Regions from separate parts of the Oceanicola sp. 502str15 genome, predicted to be linked through region 2. Evidence: riboswitches for the same ligand, from Rfam matches in the RefSeq annotation. Region 2 holds a riboswitch; the other holds the start of a gene.

Region 1 (6,809 bases), 570 kb from region 2:
AAACGGTGACGTTACGTTAACGCGTTTCGGATTTGTCAGGGCATCGGGAGGTAATGGGTGACCCCGCGCCGCGAGGAGAACTCGGGGCGGCTGCCGGTGGTGGGTTTGAGCGGGATGCTGAAGCCGACGGAGACCCAGTTGTCACGTTCATTCAGCAGGTCGAAGTGGTGTTGACCGGCGGCGACGGAGAGCTTGACCGCGCGGTCGGTGCCGCTGCTGCCCGGTAGGTCGAGCCAGGTGCTGAAGCCGAGGGCAAGGCGGTAGAAGTCCTGGTCGCCGGCGGTGAGGTTGGCGGTGTCCTTGGAGAGTTCGCCGTAGCCGGAGAACTTGCCGCCCCGGTCGTAGCGCACGCGCAGGCCCTTGTTGGTGGCATAGGTGCCCTCGCCCAGCACGCCGCCGAAGGTTTCGCCGAACCAGAGTTCGCCGCCCCAGCCGGCGCCGGTCATCACCGCGGCCTCGACACCGAAGCCATAGGCCGCGGGCCCTTCGCCCTGGCTGCCGAGCCAGGCGTAGGGGCCGACGGCGAGCCAGTCGTAGGGCCGGGCGCTGACATGGACCAGCGCGCCAGCGGTGGTGAGGCTGTTGGAGCCGGCGTCGGCGGTGCCGAGGGTGAGATCGACGGTGACATCGCCCCAGCTCAGATCGTAGCCCGCGCGGGCCTCGGCCATCAGGCCATAGTAGGAGCCGGAGGGGTGGCCGCCGCCTTCGATCGAGAGACCGAAGGATTGCAGCCCGTCAGATTGCTGGGCGAGCGCGGGGAGGGGGAGGAGCAGGGCGAGGGAGAGGGCGAATGTGCGTAGCATGTTGGTTTCCTTGGGCGTTGCACAGAGACTAGGATGAGCCGGCAGAAAGGAAAGATCCCGCCCGCCGCAGCGCGGCATGTGTGACCTCCTTGCCAAGGCGAACTTGCCCTCTATGCTGCGCTTCACCTCGGGGTGCCTGCGCAAGTGGGCTGAGATGCGGCAGTGAGTGCCTGCGAACCCGTCGAACCTGAACCGGCTAGAACCGGCGGAGGGAAGGTTTCGAGACACCTCGATTGCCCGCTCCGCCCGCATGCAATGGAGGACCACCCATGAAAGCCCCCCTCATCGCCGCGGGATTTGCACTTGTCGCCAGCACGGCGGCTGCAGAGACCCTGACGGTATACGCCCCCGACTACTTCGCCAGCGAATGGGGCCCCGGCCCCGCGATCCAGGCCGCCTACGAGGCCGAATGCGGCTGCGAGCTGGAGTTCGTCACCGGCGACGTGCTGCCGCGCATCCTGCTGGAAGGCGAGCGCAGCGAGGCCGATGTGGCCATCGGCCTGAGCCAGGACGAGATTGCCCGCGCCGGAGCGAGCGGGCTGTTTGCGCCGCATGGGCAGGATGTTTCGTCTCTGACCATGCCGGTTTCGTGGGAAGACGATACCTTCCTGCCGTTCGATTGGAGCCATCTCGCCTTCATCTACGACGAGCGGACGGAAAACCCGCCGACCAGCTTCGAGGCGCTGCTGGCGCTGCCCGACGACACGCGGATCGTGATTCAGGACCCGCGCGCCTCGGCGGCCGGGCTGGCGCTGGTGATGTGGGTCGAGGCGCTTTATGGCGACAAGGCGGGCGAGGCCTGGGAACGGCTTGCGCCGAAGATCCTGACCGTCACCAAGGGCTGGAGCGAGGCCTACGGGCTGTTCACCGAGGGCGAGGCCGACATGGTGCTGAGCTACACCACCTCGCCCGCCTATCACATCATGGCCGAGGGCGATGAGAGCAAGAAGGCGGCGATCTTCGAGGAGGGGAACTACCTTTACGTGGAACTGGCGGCCAAGCTGGCCTCGAGTGACCAGCCGGAGCTGGCGCAGGGGTTCATGGATTTCATCCTCAGCGACGGGTTCCAGCAGGCGATTCCGGAGGGCAACTGGAGCTTTCCGGCCAAGCTGGACCCGGAAAAGCTGCCCGAGGTCTTCCGCAACCTGCCGGTGCCGGCGACCGCGGTTTACGTGAGCGCGGAGGAGGCCGAAGCGCTGAAAGCGGACGCGATCGAGACGTGGCGGCAAGGTCTGAGCCAGTAGCACGCAGCCTTGCAGCCCTCGCGGCGGCGCTGGTTCTGGCGCTGACGCTGGGGACGCTGGTGGCTGTTGCCTTGCGGGCCGAAGGGTTTGCCGGGGTGAGTGCGGCGGCGCGGGATGCGCTGTGGTTCACGCTCTGGCAGGCCGTTGTTTCGGCCACGCTGAGCGTTGTGCTGGCGATACCGGTCGCGCGGGCGCTTGCGCGACGGAGCTTTTACGGGCGGGGGGCGGTGATCACCTTGATGGGCGCCCCCTTCATCCTTCCGACCATCGTTGCCGTGCTGGGGCTTGTCGCCGTGTTCGGGCGCTCGGGCGCGATCAACGCCAGCCTGCGGGCGCTGGGGCTGCCGGAGGTGAGCCTCTACGGTGCGCAGGGGGTGATTCTGGCGCATGTGTTCTTCAACCTGCCGCTGGCGGTGCGGCTGGTGTTGCAGGGGTGGCTGGCGATCCCGGCCGAACGGTTTCGGCTCGCGGCCTCGCTCGGCATGGGGCCGGGCGCGGTGCAGCGCGGGCTTGAATGGCCGATGCTGCGGGGCGTGCTGCCGGGCGCGTGGCTGCTGATCTTTGCGCTCTGCCTGACGAGCTTTGCCGTGGCGCTGGCGCTGGGCGGCGGGCCGGGGGCGACGACGGTGGAGCTGGCGATCTATCAGGCGTTTCGATTCGAATACGACCTTGGCGCCGCCTCGGTGCTGGGGCTGGTGCAATTTGCCCTTGCGGGCACGGCGGCGGCGCTGGCCTGGGGGCTGGCGCGGCCTGCGGTGTTTGCGGGCGGGCTGGGCGGCACGGTACGGCGCTGGGATGGCGGCGGGTGGCTGCGGGTGCAGGACGCGCTCTGCGTGGCGCTGGCGGCGCTGTTCCTGCTGGCCCCGCTCTGCGCGGTTGCGCTGAAGGGGGTGGCGGGGCTGTTCGAGATGCCCGGCACGGTCTGGGCGGCGGCGGGGCGCTCGGTGGCGGTGGCGCTGGGCTCGGCGGCGCTGTGCCTTGCGCTGACCCTGCCGATGGCCCTAGCGGCGCGGCGGGGGCTTTGGGTGCAGCTCGTGGGGGTGCTGCCGCTGGCGGCTTCGCCGCTGGTGATCGGCACCGGGCTGTTCATCGTCAGCTACCGCTGGGTGCGGCCTGACGAGATTGCCCTGCTGGTAACGGCGGTGGTGAACGCGGTGCTGGCCCTGCCCTTTGCCCTCGCGGTGCTGGTGCCTGCGGCGGCGGAGATGCGGGCGGGCAAGGGGCGGCTGGCCGACAGCCTCGGCATGGGCGGGTTTGCCCGGTTGCGGCTGGTGACGCTGCCTGCCCTGCGCCGCCCGATCGGATTTTCGCTCGGGCTGGCGGCGGCGCTGTCGATGGGCGACCTCGGGGTGATCGCGATGTTTGCCGATGGCGACACGGCGACGCTGCCGTTGCAGCTCTACCGGCTGATGGCGTCCTACCGGATCGAGCAGGCTGCGGGGGCGGCGTTGCTCCTTCTGGCGCTGTCGCTGACGCTGTTCTGGGCATTTGACAGGGGAGGGCGGGCCGATGCTGGCGCTTGAGGGGCTGCTGCTGGAGCAGGGTGACTTTGCGTTGCGGGCCGACTGGCAGGTGGAGCCGGGCGCGCGGGTTGCGGTGATCGGGCCGTCGGGGGCGGGCAAGTCGACGCTGCTGATGGGGATTGCCGGGTTTGTGGAGGTCAGCGCCGGACGGATTGCCTGGGCGGGGCGTGACCTCGACGGGCTGGCGCCGGGCGCGCGGCCGGTGAGCGTGCTGTTTCAGGAGGAGAACCTGTTTGGCCACCTGAGCACCGAGCGAAACGTGGGCCTCGGGCTGCGGACGGATCTACGGCTCACGGCGGAGGACAGGGGGCAGGTCGAGGCGGCGCTGGAGCGGGTCGGGCTGGGTGGCATGGGCGGGCGGATGCCGCGCGAACTCAGCGGTGGGCAGCGCAGCCGGGTGGCGCTGGCGCGGGTGCTGCTGCGGCAGCGGCCGGTGCTGCTGCTGGACGAGCCCTTTGCGGCGCTCGGACCGGCGCTGAAGCGCGAGATGCTGGCGCTGGTCGCGGAGATCGCGGAGGAGAGCGGGGCCACGGTGCTGATGGTCACACACGACCCGGAAGATGCGCGGGCCTTCGCGGCGCAGGTGGTGGTGGTGGCAGGGGGCCGGGCGGAGGCCCCGGTGGCGACCGGGCCGCTGCTGGACGATCCGCCGGAGGCCTTGCGGGCCTATCTGGGGTAGGGGCGGCGGATTTTACCCACCCGACGGGAGCCTGGAGCCAACGAAAAAGGCGCGAACCGTGAGGTCCGCGCCTTTTGTTCTGTTACCAGGTGAGCCGGATCAGCTCTTGGCGTTCAGCTCCTTGGCCCGTGCCTTGTGCGGGGCCCAGAGGCGCTTGTTGGTGAGGTAGAGCAGCACCGACAGGAAGATCAGGAAGCCGACGATGAGGAAGCCGGTTTCCTTGCGCTGCATCATCTTGGGCTCTGCCGTCCACATCAGGAAGGCGGCGATGTCTTCGGCCTCGTGATGCAGGTCGTTGGCGTGGCCGTCATCGAACTCGACATCCTCGCCCGCGAGCGGGGGGGCCATGCTGATCCAGCCGCCGGGGAAGGCGGTGTTGCCGTAGAAGGTGGAGCCGTACTCGGTTTTCTCTTCGCCGGTGTAGCCGGTCATCAGAGAGGCGATGTACTCGGCGCCGCCCATGCCCTTGAAGAGCTGGTTCATGCCGGTGCCGTAGGGACCGTGGAAACCGGCGCGGGCCTTGGCCATCAGGCTGAGGTCGGGGGCATTTGCCGTCATGTTGGCCGGGAAGTTGTCGGACGGGAGCGGCGTGCGGAATTCGCCCAGCGCAGCGTCGTAGAACTGGCGGTTGTTGTCTTCGTCGAGGATCGGGAACTCGGAGGCGTAGGCGCGAACCTGGTCGTCGGAGTAGCCGAGCCCGCCGTCTTCGGCCATGGAGCGGAAGGAGACGTAGCGCAGACCGTGACAGGCGGAGCAGATCTCGGTGTAGATCTTCAACCCGCGCTGCAGCTGGTTCTGGTCGTACTTGCCGAAGGGGCCCTCGAAGGAGAAGGCGAAGTCTTCGGTGTGGCCGGTGGCGTGGGCCGCATCGGCGTGCTCTTCCTCGCCGTGTTCGGCCATGGCGTGATCTGCGTCCTCGGCCATTTCGGCTTCTTCGGGCGCCTCTTCACCGGTGGCTTCGGCGGCTTCTGCCGGAGTTTCTTCGGCAGCTTCCTCGGCGGGAGCTTCGGCTTCTTCGGCAGGAGCTTCCTCTGGTGCGGCCTCTTCAGCAGGGGCTTCTTCCGGGGTGGCTTCTTCCTCGGCGGGGGCCGCCTCTTCGGCAGCCTCCTCGGCAGGAGCTTCTTCCGTGGTTGCCTCCTCTGCCGGTGCCTCTTCCGGGGCGGCCTCCTCTGCGGGGGCCTCCTCGGTCGTGGTCTCGGCAGGGGCTTCGGCAGGCGCCTCGGTTTCGGTTTCTACAGCCAGGGGCTGCTCGTCTTCCGTGGTCTCTGCCTCCTGGGCGGCGAGCGGAAGGGTGGCGAGGCTGGCTGCCGCGAGGGCGATGGCGAACTTGCGCATTGGGTCTCTCCTCCTCATTCCGCCGGCGTGTGAGCGCCGCCGTAATGGGCGTTGAAGTCGTCTTCGATGGTCGCGGGTCGTGCGAGCGGCTTTTCGATCACCCCGAGGAGCGGCAGGATCACCAGGAAGTAGGCGAACCAATAGGCCGACGCGACCAGCGAGAAGCTGGAATAGGGCTCTTCGGCGGGCATGGCGCCCAGCCACATCAGAACCACGAAGTCGATGACCAGCAGCAGGAACCACCACTTGAACATCGGGCGGTAGCGGCCCGAGCGCACGGAGGAGGTATCGAGCCACGGGGTCAGCGCCATCACCGCGATTGCGCCGAACATCGCCAGCACGCCGAAGAACTTGGCGTCGATGATGCCGAAGCTGATCCAGTTGGCGAACATCACCACCCAGACGTCGGAGGTGAAGGCGCGCAGGATCGCGTAGAACGGCAGGAAGTACCATTCGGGCACGATGTGGGCCGGTGTCGAGAGCGGGTTGGCCTCGATGTAGTTGTCGGGGTGGCCGAGGTAGTTGGGCATGAAGGCCACGACCGCGAAGAACACCGCGAGGATCACCGCGAGTGCGAAGAGATCCTTGATGACGAAGTAGGGCCAGAACGGCAGCGTGTCTTTCTCGGCCTCTTCCTTGGAGGAGGTCCGCACGTCAACCCCGGTGGGGTTATTGTTGCCGGTGGTGTGGAAGGCCCAGATGTGGACCGCAACCAGCGCCGCGATGACCATGGGAAGCAGGTAGTGCAGCGAGAAGAAGCGGTTGAGCGTGGCGTTGTCGACCGCAGGTCCGCCGAGCAGCCAGGTCTGGATGTCGGGGCCGATGAAGGGGATCGCGCCGAACAGGCCGGTGATCACGGTGGCACCCCAGAACGACATCTGGCCCCAGGGCAGCACGTAGCCGAGGAAGCCGGTGCCCATCATGCAGAGGTAGATCAGCATGCCGACAATCCAGGTCACTTCGCGGGGCGCCTTGTAGGAGCCGTAGAACAGGCCGCGGAAGATGTGGATGTAGACGGCAAAGAAGAACAGCGAGGCGCCGTTCATGTGGGTATAGCGGATGAAGTAGCCGCCGTTCACGTTGCGCATGATGTGCTCGATCGAGGCGAAGGCCTTGTCGACATGCGGGGTGTAGTGCATCGCCAGGACGACGCCGGTGGCGATCATCAGGACGAGGCAGAAGGTCAGGACGATGCCCCAGATCCACCACCAGTTCAGGTTCTTGG
Region 2 (6,809 bases):
AGCTTTTGGCCGCGGGCGATGAGGTGTTGACCCTCGACTTGCTGGCCTCGCTCGAACGCCACGGCATCTCCGGGGGAGTCGAGATTGACGTGACCGACGAGGCCTCGGTCGATCGGGCCTTCAGCAAGCTCGGCACTGCGCTCGATGGGTTCGTGAACCTAGCAGGCTACAACACTGAGCTGACCCCTTTGGGCGAGATGGACCCCGGCTACTTTGACGAGATCATCTCGGCAAACCTGCGGGGCGCCTTTCTTGCGGCCCGCGCCGCCGCGCCCCTTCTTGCAAGGGCCGAGGGGGGCGAACTGGGCAGCATGATCATGATCACCTCCGGCCTCGCCTCGCATGTGAGGCCCGGCTACGGAGCCTATTCGGCCTCGAAGGCCGCCGTGATTGCCATGACCAAGACCCTGGCCTTGGAGCTCGCGCCGAAGGTCCGGGTCAACGCCGTTGCACCCGGACTGGTGGACACGGCCTTTTTGCGGGGCGGCACCGGGCGGTCTGCCGAGGATGCAGAGAGCATCGTCAACCTCGACTCCTACAAGGCGATCACACCGCTGGACCGCATTGCGCAGCCGGCTGACATTACCGGCCCGATCCGATTTCTGCTCGGGCCCGACAGCAGCTTCATGAGCGGACAGGTGCTTTGGGTGAATGGCGGCGGCTACATGCCCTGACTTTTGGCTAAGGGGAGCCGCCGTCGGCGCTGGACGGGAGCAAGATTGGCGCGTAACGCGGCAATCCTTGCTGGGTGGCAGCGGTTGGCAACGCGAAAAGCGCTGCCCGAAGGTCTTGCCCTCGTGCAGCGCTCTCGCGGCCTTGGTCACCAGCGGGTCATGCGCCCTGACCCTGGTTCAGAACCCTGCGGTCACTTCGTCATCCAGCCTTGATCATACCAGCTCGACACATCGCCCGGCCATGTGAGCGCTGCGCCGCCCGGTCCTTTCAACACGCCGCTGTCGAAGAGGAAGCGGGCCATGCCGGAAAACCGCTCGGGGTCGATCTTGCCGACCGGGATGGTGCCGGATTTGATATAGGCGCCCTCGGCCAGCGCCGCCATCGAGGCGCGCACCAGTTCGGGGTTCTGGAAGTCCCCTGTCCCGATCAGGATGTCGGCGGCCTCGGCGGGGTGATCGGCAGCCCAGGCATAGCCCTGCTGGGTGGCTTTCATGAAGGCGGCGATCTGCTCGAGAGATTCGGCCAGCATGGCCGAGGTGGTGCCGATGTAGCCATTCTGCTGGTCGGGCACTCCGTAGTCGGCATAGGTGAAATGCTTCTGCTCGCGCCCGAGCAACTCGCCATTCACCCCTTCCCATGTGGCAACCTCCAGCGTGAAATCCACCGCGCCGCTGGCCAGCGCCTCATAGGCGCCGGTGCCCATGGTGACGGTGTCATACTCCGCCGTGCCGCCATCGGCCTCGATCATGGTGGAGATCAGCGCATCCTCCCAGGCGGAGCCGAAGCCCGCGTAGATCTTGCCTTCAAGGTCGGCAGGGCGGGTGATTTCTGTATTGCTGGCATTATACACCAACCGCCCGTTCTCGCGCTGCATGCTGGCCCAGAGCGCCACGATATCGGCTCCGGCGGCCTTGGCGCTCATGAAGCCGAGCGAGGTCATATAGGCAAAATCCGCCGCCCCGGCGGCGAGGACGGCGGTGGAGGCACTGTCGGAATAGGGCAGAAGCTCCACCTCCAGCCCGGCCTCGGCGTAAAAGCCCTTCTCCTGCGCCACGACAAGGCCGATGTGGTTGGTGTTCAGCGTCCAGTCGAGCGCGATGGTCACGCTCTCCTGCGCCTGCGCCGCCACGGGCAGCGCGAGGCAGGTGGCAAGGATCGGAAGCAGTTTCATGGGGTGTCCTCCAGAAGCAGGGATTTGAGCAGCGACCGGGTCTCGGCCAGGCTGGCCTCGGTGCGGGCGCTGCGGGGCGTGGTGAGCGGGATGTCGGCCACGATCCGCCCCGGGCGGGCGGACATGACGAGCAGGCGGTCGGCCATCTGGGTGGCCTCGTAAAGATCATGCGTCACCATCAGCACGCCGCGCGGGCGCTCGGCGAGGCGGTCGCAGAGCCAGTCCTGCATCCGCAGGCGAGTGACGGCATCGAGGGCGGAGAAGGGTTCATCAAGCAGCAGAAAGCGGCTCTCCTGCACCATGGTGCGCAGGAAGGTGGCGCGCTGGCGCATTCCGCCGGAGAGCTGGTCAGGGAAGCTGGCCTCGTGCCCTGCAAGGCCGAAGGGCGCGAAGAGGGGCAGCACGCGGGCACGGGCGGCGCGGCGGGAAAGGCCGCCAAGCTCGAGGCCAAGAGCCGCGTTCTCTGCGATGGTGAGCCATGGAAAGAGCGTGTCTTGCTGGGGCTGGTAGGCCAGCGCCGGGTTTGGGGCCGCAAGCGGCGCGCCCGCAAGGCTGGCCCTGCCGGTGGCGGCGAGCTCGGCGGGCAGAACCCCGGCAAGCCACTTGATGATGGAGCTCTTGCCGCAGCCCGAGGGGCCGATCAGGCAGGTGATCGCGCCTTCCGAGAGGCCGAGCGTGGTCTCCTCCACCAGCAGGCTCTCGCCCGCCCGGATCGCCAGCCCCTCAACCCGCAGCATCGACAGCCCTCCGGTAGCGCCGCCCTGTGGCGCGGTCGATCAGGTGGAGCAGGCCCAGCAGCAGCAGGGTCAGCGTGGCCGAAAGCACCACGGCGGCCAGCACGAGGTCGGCGCGGAAGTTGTTCTTGGCGGTGAGGATGTAGATGCCGAGGCCCTGCCGAGCGCCGGCGTATTCGGCAAAGATCGTGGCGACGATGGCATAGGTGGCCGAGATCCGCAGACCGTTGAAGAAGTGAGGTCTAGCGACGGGCAGAGCTGCACGGCGGAAGACCTGCCCCCGCCCTGCCCCCATGGAGGCAAGCTGGTCGCGGTAGGCCTGCGGCACCCGGGCATATCCGGCCATGAGGCTGACCAGCACGGGAAAGAACGTGACGAGGATCACCAGCAGCACCTTGGGCAGCAACCCGAAGCCGAACCAGAGCACCATCAGCGGGGCCAGCGCGACGATGGGCACGGTCTGGCTGGCGACCAACAGCGGAAACAGCCCGCGCCGCAACCAAGGGATGAAGTGCAGCGCGACCGAGGTGGCGAAGGCGAAGCTGACCGAGAGGCTGAAGCCGAGCGCCGCCACGCCGAGGGTGGCCGCCGCGTGGCCCGCGAGCGCGGAGCGGTTGACCCAGAGGCCAAGCGCCACGTCGGACGGCGCGGGCAGGATCAGCGGAGAAACAGCAGCGAGCGTGCAGTAAATCTGCCATGCCGCGAGAAAGGCGGCAGCGAGGCACAGGCTTGGCAGGGCACGGGTGATCGGCATCGGAAGGGTCCGCAATAGGGGCTTGGGCGCGCCGCCCGAAGGCGGCAGCGGCTCAGCGCAGGCTGGGGCTGTTGGCCGAGGCGGTCAGGTCGATAGTGACATGCCCCTCCGCCGGACCGAACCGCAGGAAGGCCTGCCGGATCGTCTCGAAAACTGCCCCCGCATCACCGCGCAGCCGGGTGCAGAAGTTCTTGGACTTCAGGAAAGTGCCGGACTGCTTGAGAAAGTCGATGCAGCCATAGATCTCGTCCATATGCCGGTCCTGCCCGAGCACGTAGAGCGAGAATTGCACATCAATCCCCACGCCCTTTTCGGGTGCGGCCCTCACCGCTTCCAGCGCCAGCGCCTTGCGCTCGTCCAGCCCCAGCGACTGCGCCGTCACCAGCGCCTCGCAGTGGCAGGAGGGGTCATCCGGCTCGCCGGGGCAGCCGCGCGACAGGGTGACATGCATGGTCACATGCTCGGGCCGCCGGGCGGACTCGGAAAAGAGATCGCGGATCGCATCGAGCAGCGCTTCGGGCGCGCCGACCATGAGGGTCGACATATCGTCGGTCTCGATCCGCAGCTTGTCTTCGTAGGGGGAAAGGGCCTTGAGGCCGGTCATGATGACATCCACGAAATCGGACGTCATCGGATAGAGCGACACTTGCGCGCCAATGAACATGATATCCTCGCTCCGCTGGCATTACCCAGATCAGCTTTGAAGGGTTCACGCAGGCTTGCGCATCTCAGCCCCGACCGGAGCACCCCTGGTTGATGGCGCGAAGGTCGGGGAGCGGGGGGCGATTGTCAAGCGCTGGTCGTTCAGCCCTTCATCGGGGTGAGAAACGGCGCATTGGCGCTCCTCGGCGAAAGGCGGCGCCGGGACTGCTCGCGCTTTCTGTCGCCAGTCGGTCGCGGGATAATGTTAGCGTCGGACATCCGGATTCCGCCGCCGGGTTGAACTTGCCCTTGGGTCACACAACCCCTAGAACGCCGGCATCGCTCACTTGGCGCGCAGCCTCGCGCGTTTCCCGCCGCTCCGGCAGGCAGACCAGACCTGAGGAACACCAGCACTTGCTCGACCAGATCGCTTTGCGCGCCGAACTCGCCGATCACTACGATCTCGCCCCCTCCACCGAAATCGCCTCCGCCAATGCCGACCTCTACGCCCGAATGGAGCGCGTTGTGTCGCCGCCGGACTGGGCGATTTTCGCGCCCTATGTCGCGGCGATCAACCGGCTGAAGAAGGAGCGCGACGCGGTCATCCTCGCGCACAACTACATGACGCCCGAGATCTACCACGGCATCGCCGACGTTGTAGGCGACAGCCTGCAACTGGCGATCGAGGCGACCAAGGTCGAGGCGCAGGTGATCGTGCAATGCGGCGTGCATTTCATGGCCGAAACCTCGAAAATCCTGAACCCCGCCAAAACGGTTCTGATACCCGACATGGAGGCCGGCTGCTCGCTGGCCGAAAGCATCACCGCCGAGGGCATCGCCGAGATGCGCCGCCAGTATCCCGGCGCGCCGGTGGTGAGCTACGTCAACACCACCGCCGAGGTGAAGGCGGCCTCCGATATCTGCTGCACCTCCTCCAACGCTGCGCAGATCGTGGCGGCGCAGGAGAGCGATACGGTAATCATGACGCCCGACAAATACCTCGCGCAAAACGTGGCGAAGCAGGTGCCGCAAAAACGGGTCGTCTGGTGGGACGGGGCCTGCATCGTGCATGAGCGCTTCACGGCGCAGGACCTGCGCGATTTCCGCAGCTACAGCCCCGACACCCGCATCATCGCCCACCCCGAATGCCCGCCCGACGTGGTGGCCGAGGCGGATTTCTCCGGCTCGACCAGCGGCATAATCGACTATGTCACCCGCGAGCGCCCCGGCAAGGCCATGCTGGTGACAGAATGCTCGATGGCCTCGAACATCTCCGACGCGCTGCCCGAGGTCGATTTCGTCGGCCCTTGCAACATGTGCCCCTACATGAAGAAGATCACGCTCGAGAAGGTGCTCTGGTCGCTGCACAGCATGGAGGGCGCGGTGGAGGTCGACGAGGCCGTGGCCGCCAGGGCGCGGGTGGCCGTGCAACGGATGATCGACCTCTCCGCCCGGCTGGCCGGTTGAGGTGAGCGCCCCAATCGAAACGTCCCGCGTCATCATCGTCGGAGCGGGGCTGGCGGCGCAATATGCCGCGCTGAAGCTGGCCCCGCGTCCGGTGCTGGTGATCTCGCCCGAACCGCTCGGCACCGGCGCCTCCTCGGCATGGGCGCAGGGCGGCGTGGCGGCGGCGATGGACCCGGCGGACAGCGCCGAAGCCCATGCGCGCGATACCGTGAGCGCGGGCGCAGGCACGGTCGATGCGGGCGTGGCAGAGGCCGTCACCAAGGAGGCGCGCGACCATATCCTCGATCTGACCGGGCTGGGCACACCCTTTGACCGCACCGAAGACGGCTCCTACGTGATGTCGCGCGAAGCAGCGCATAGTTTTGCCCGCGTCGTCCGGGTGCGCGGCGATCAGGCCGGGGCCGAGATCATGCGCGCCCTCACCGCTCAGTTGCGCGAGGCAGCGCATGTGCAGGTGCTCGAAGGGGTCATGGCCACGGCGCTCGAAGTATCCGAAGGGCGCGTCACCGGCGTCGCCGTGGCCCGCTGCAACGCGGGGCTCAGCGCAAGTGTCGTGCTGCGCGGGGCGGCGGTGCTTCTAGCGGGCGGCGGCTCGGGCGGGCTCTATGCGCTCACCACCAACCCGCCGCGCATTCGCGGGCAGGTCATCGGCATGGCGGCCCGCGCCGGGGCGCAGATTGCGGATGCCGAGTTCGTGCAGTTTCATCCCACGGCCATCGCCTGCGGCATCGACCCGGCCCCACTGGCAACTGAGGCGCTGCGCGGCGACGGGGCAGTGCTGATCAATCGGCACGGCACACGCTTCATGCTGGACGCACACCCCGACGCCGAACTTGCCCCGCGCGACATCGTGGCCCGCGCCGTCTATGCCCAAACGCAGGCCGGATTGGCCCCCGCGCTCGACACCCGCGCCGCGATTGGCGCGGCGATCCTCACCGATTTCCCTGCCGTGGCCGCCGCCTGCCAGAAGGCCGGACTCGACCCGGTGACGCAGCCCATCCCGGTGGCTGCCGCCGCGCATTACCACATGGGCGGGGTCGCCACCGATGGCTCCGGCCAAAGCAGCCTGCCCGGCCTCTGGGCCTGCGGCGAGGTGGCCTCGACCGGGCTGCACGGCGCAAACCGGCTGGCCTCGAACGGGTTGCTGGAGGCGCTGGTCTATGGTCGCCGCTGTGCACAGGCCATCGACGCCGCCCTTCCGGCCCCGGCGCCGGCGCAGGAAGTCCGCCTGCCCCAACTTGCCCCGACAGAGCCGCCCGATGCGACGCTGGTGGCAGAGCTTCGGCAAGCCATGACAGACGGGGCCGGCGTGATCCGCACCGCCGAGGGCCTCACCCGGACGCTCGCCAGCATCGCCCGCATCGAA

The links. A riboswitch is a leader RNA that binds a small molecule or an ion and turns the genes downstream of it on or off. The one in region 2 is predicted to bind thiamine pyrophosphate.
Region 1: another riboswitch for thiamine pyrophosphate. It lies ahead of GTH22_RS16405 (thiamine ABC transporter substrate binding subunit); the one in region 2 lies ahead of GTH22_RS19205 (Ykof family thiamine-binding protein).

Annotation. Positions count from the first base shown of each region.
Region 1 is NZ_WYDQ01000001.1:3,333,624-3,340,432, forward strand. Features, by position in the region: gene GTH22_RS16400 (hypothetical protein) at 36-803, opposite strand; TPP riboswitch at 922-1,034, shown strand; gene GTH22_RS16405 (thiamine ABC transporter substrate binding subunit) at 1,073-2,047, shown strand; gene GTH22_RS16410 (thiamine/thiamine pyrophosphate ABC transporter permease ThiP) at 2,023-3,570, shown strand; gene GTH22_RS16415 (ATP-binding cassette domain-containing protein) at 3,557-4,249, shown strand; gene GTH22_RS16420 (cytochrome c1) at 4,349-5,149, opposite strand; gene petB (cytochrome b) at 5,599-6,809, opposite strand, start outside.
Region 2 is NZ_WYDQ01000001.1:3,906,568-3,913,376, reverse strand. Features, by position in the region: gene GTH22_RS19225 (SDR family NAD(P)-dependent oxidoreductase) at 1-674, shown strand, start outside; gene GTH22_RS19220 (ABC transporter substrate-binding protein) at 866-1,846, opposite strand; gene GTH22_RS19215 (ABC transporter ATP-binding protein) at 1,843-2,583, opposite strand; gene GTH22_RS19210 (ABC transporter permease) at 2,570-3,334, opposite strand; gene GTH22_RS19205 (Ykof family thiamine-binding protein) at 3,387-3,998, opposite strand; TPP riboswitch at 3,989-4,095, opposite strand; gene nadA (quinolinate synthase NadA) at 4,391-5,443, shown strand; gene GTH22_RS19195 (L-aspartate oxidase) at 5,445-6,809, shown strand, end outside.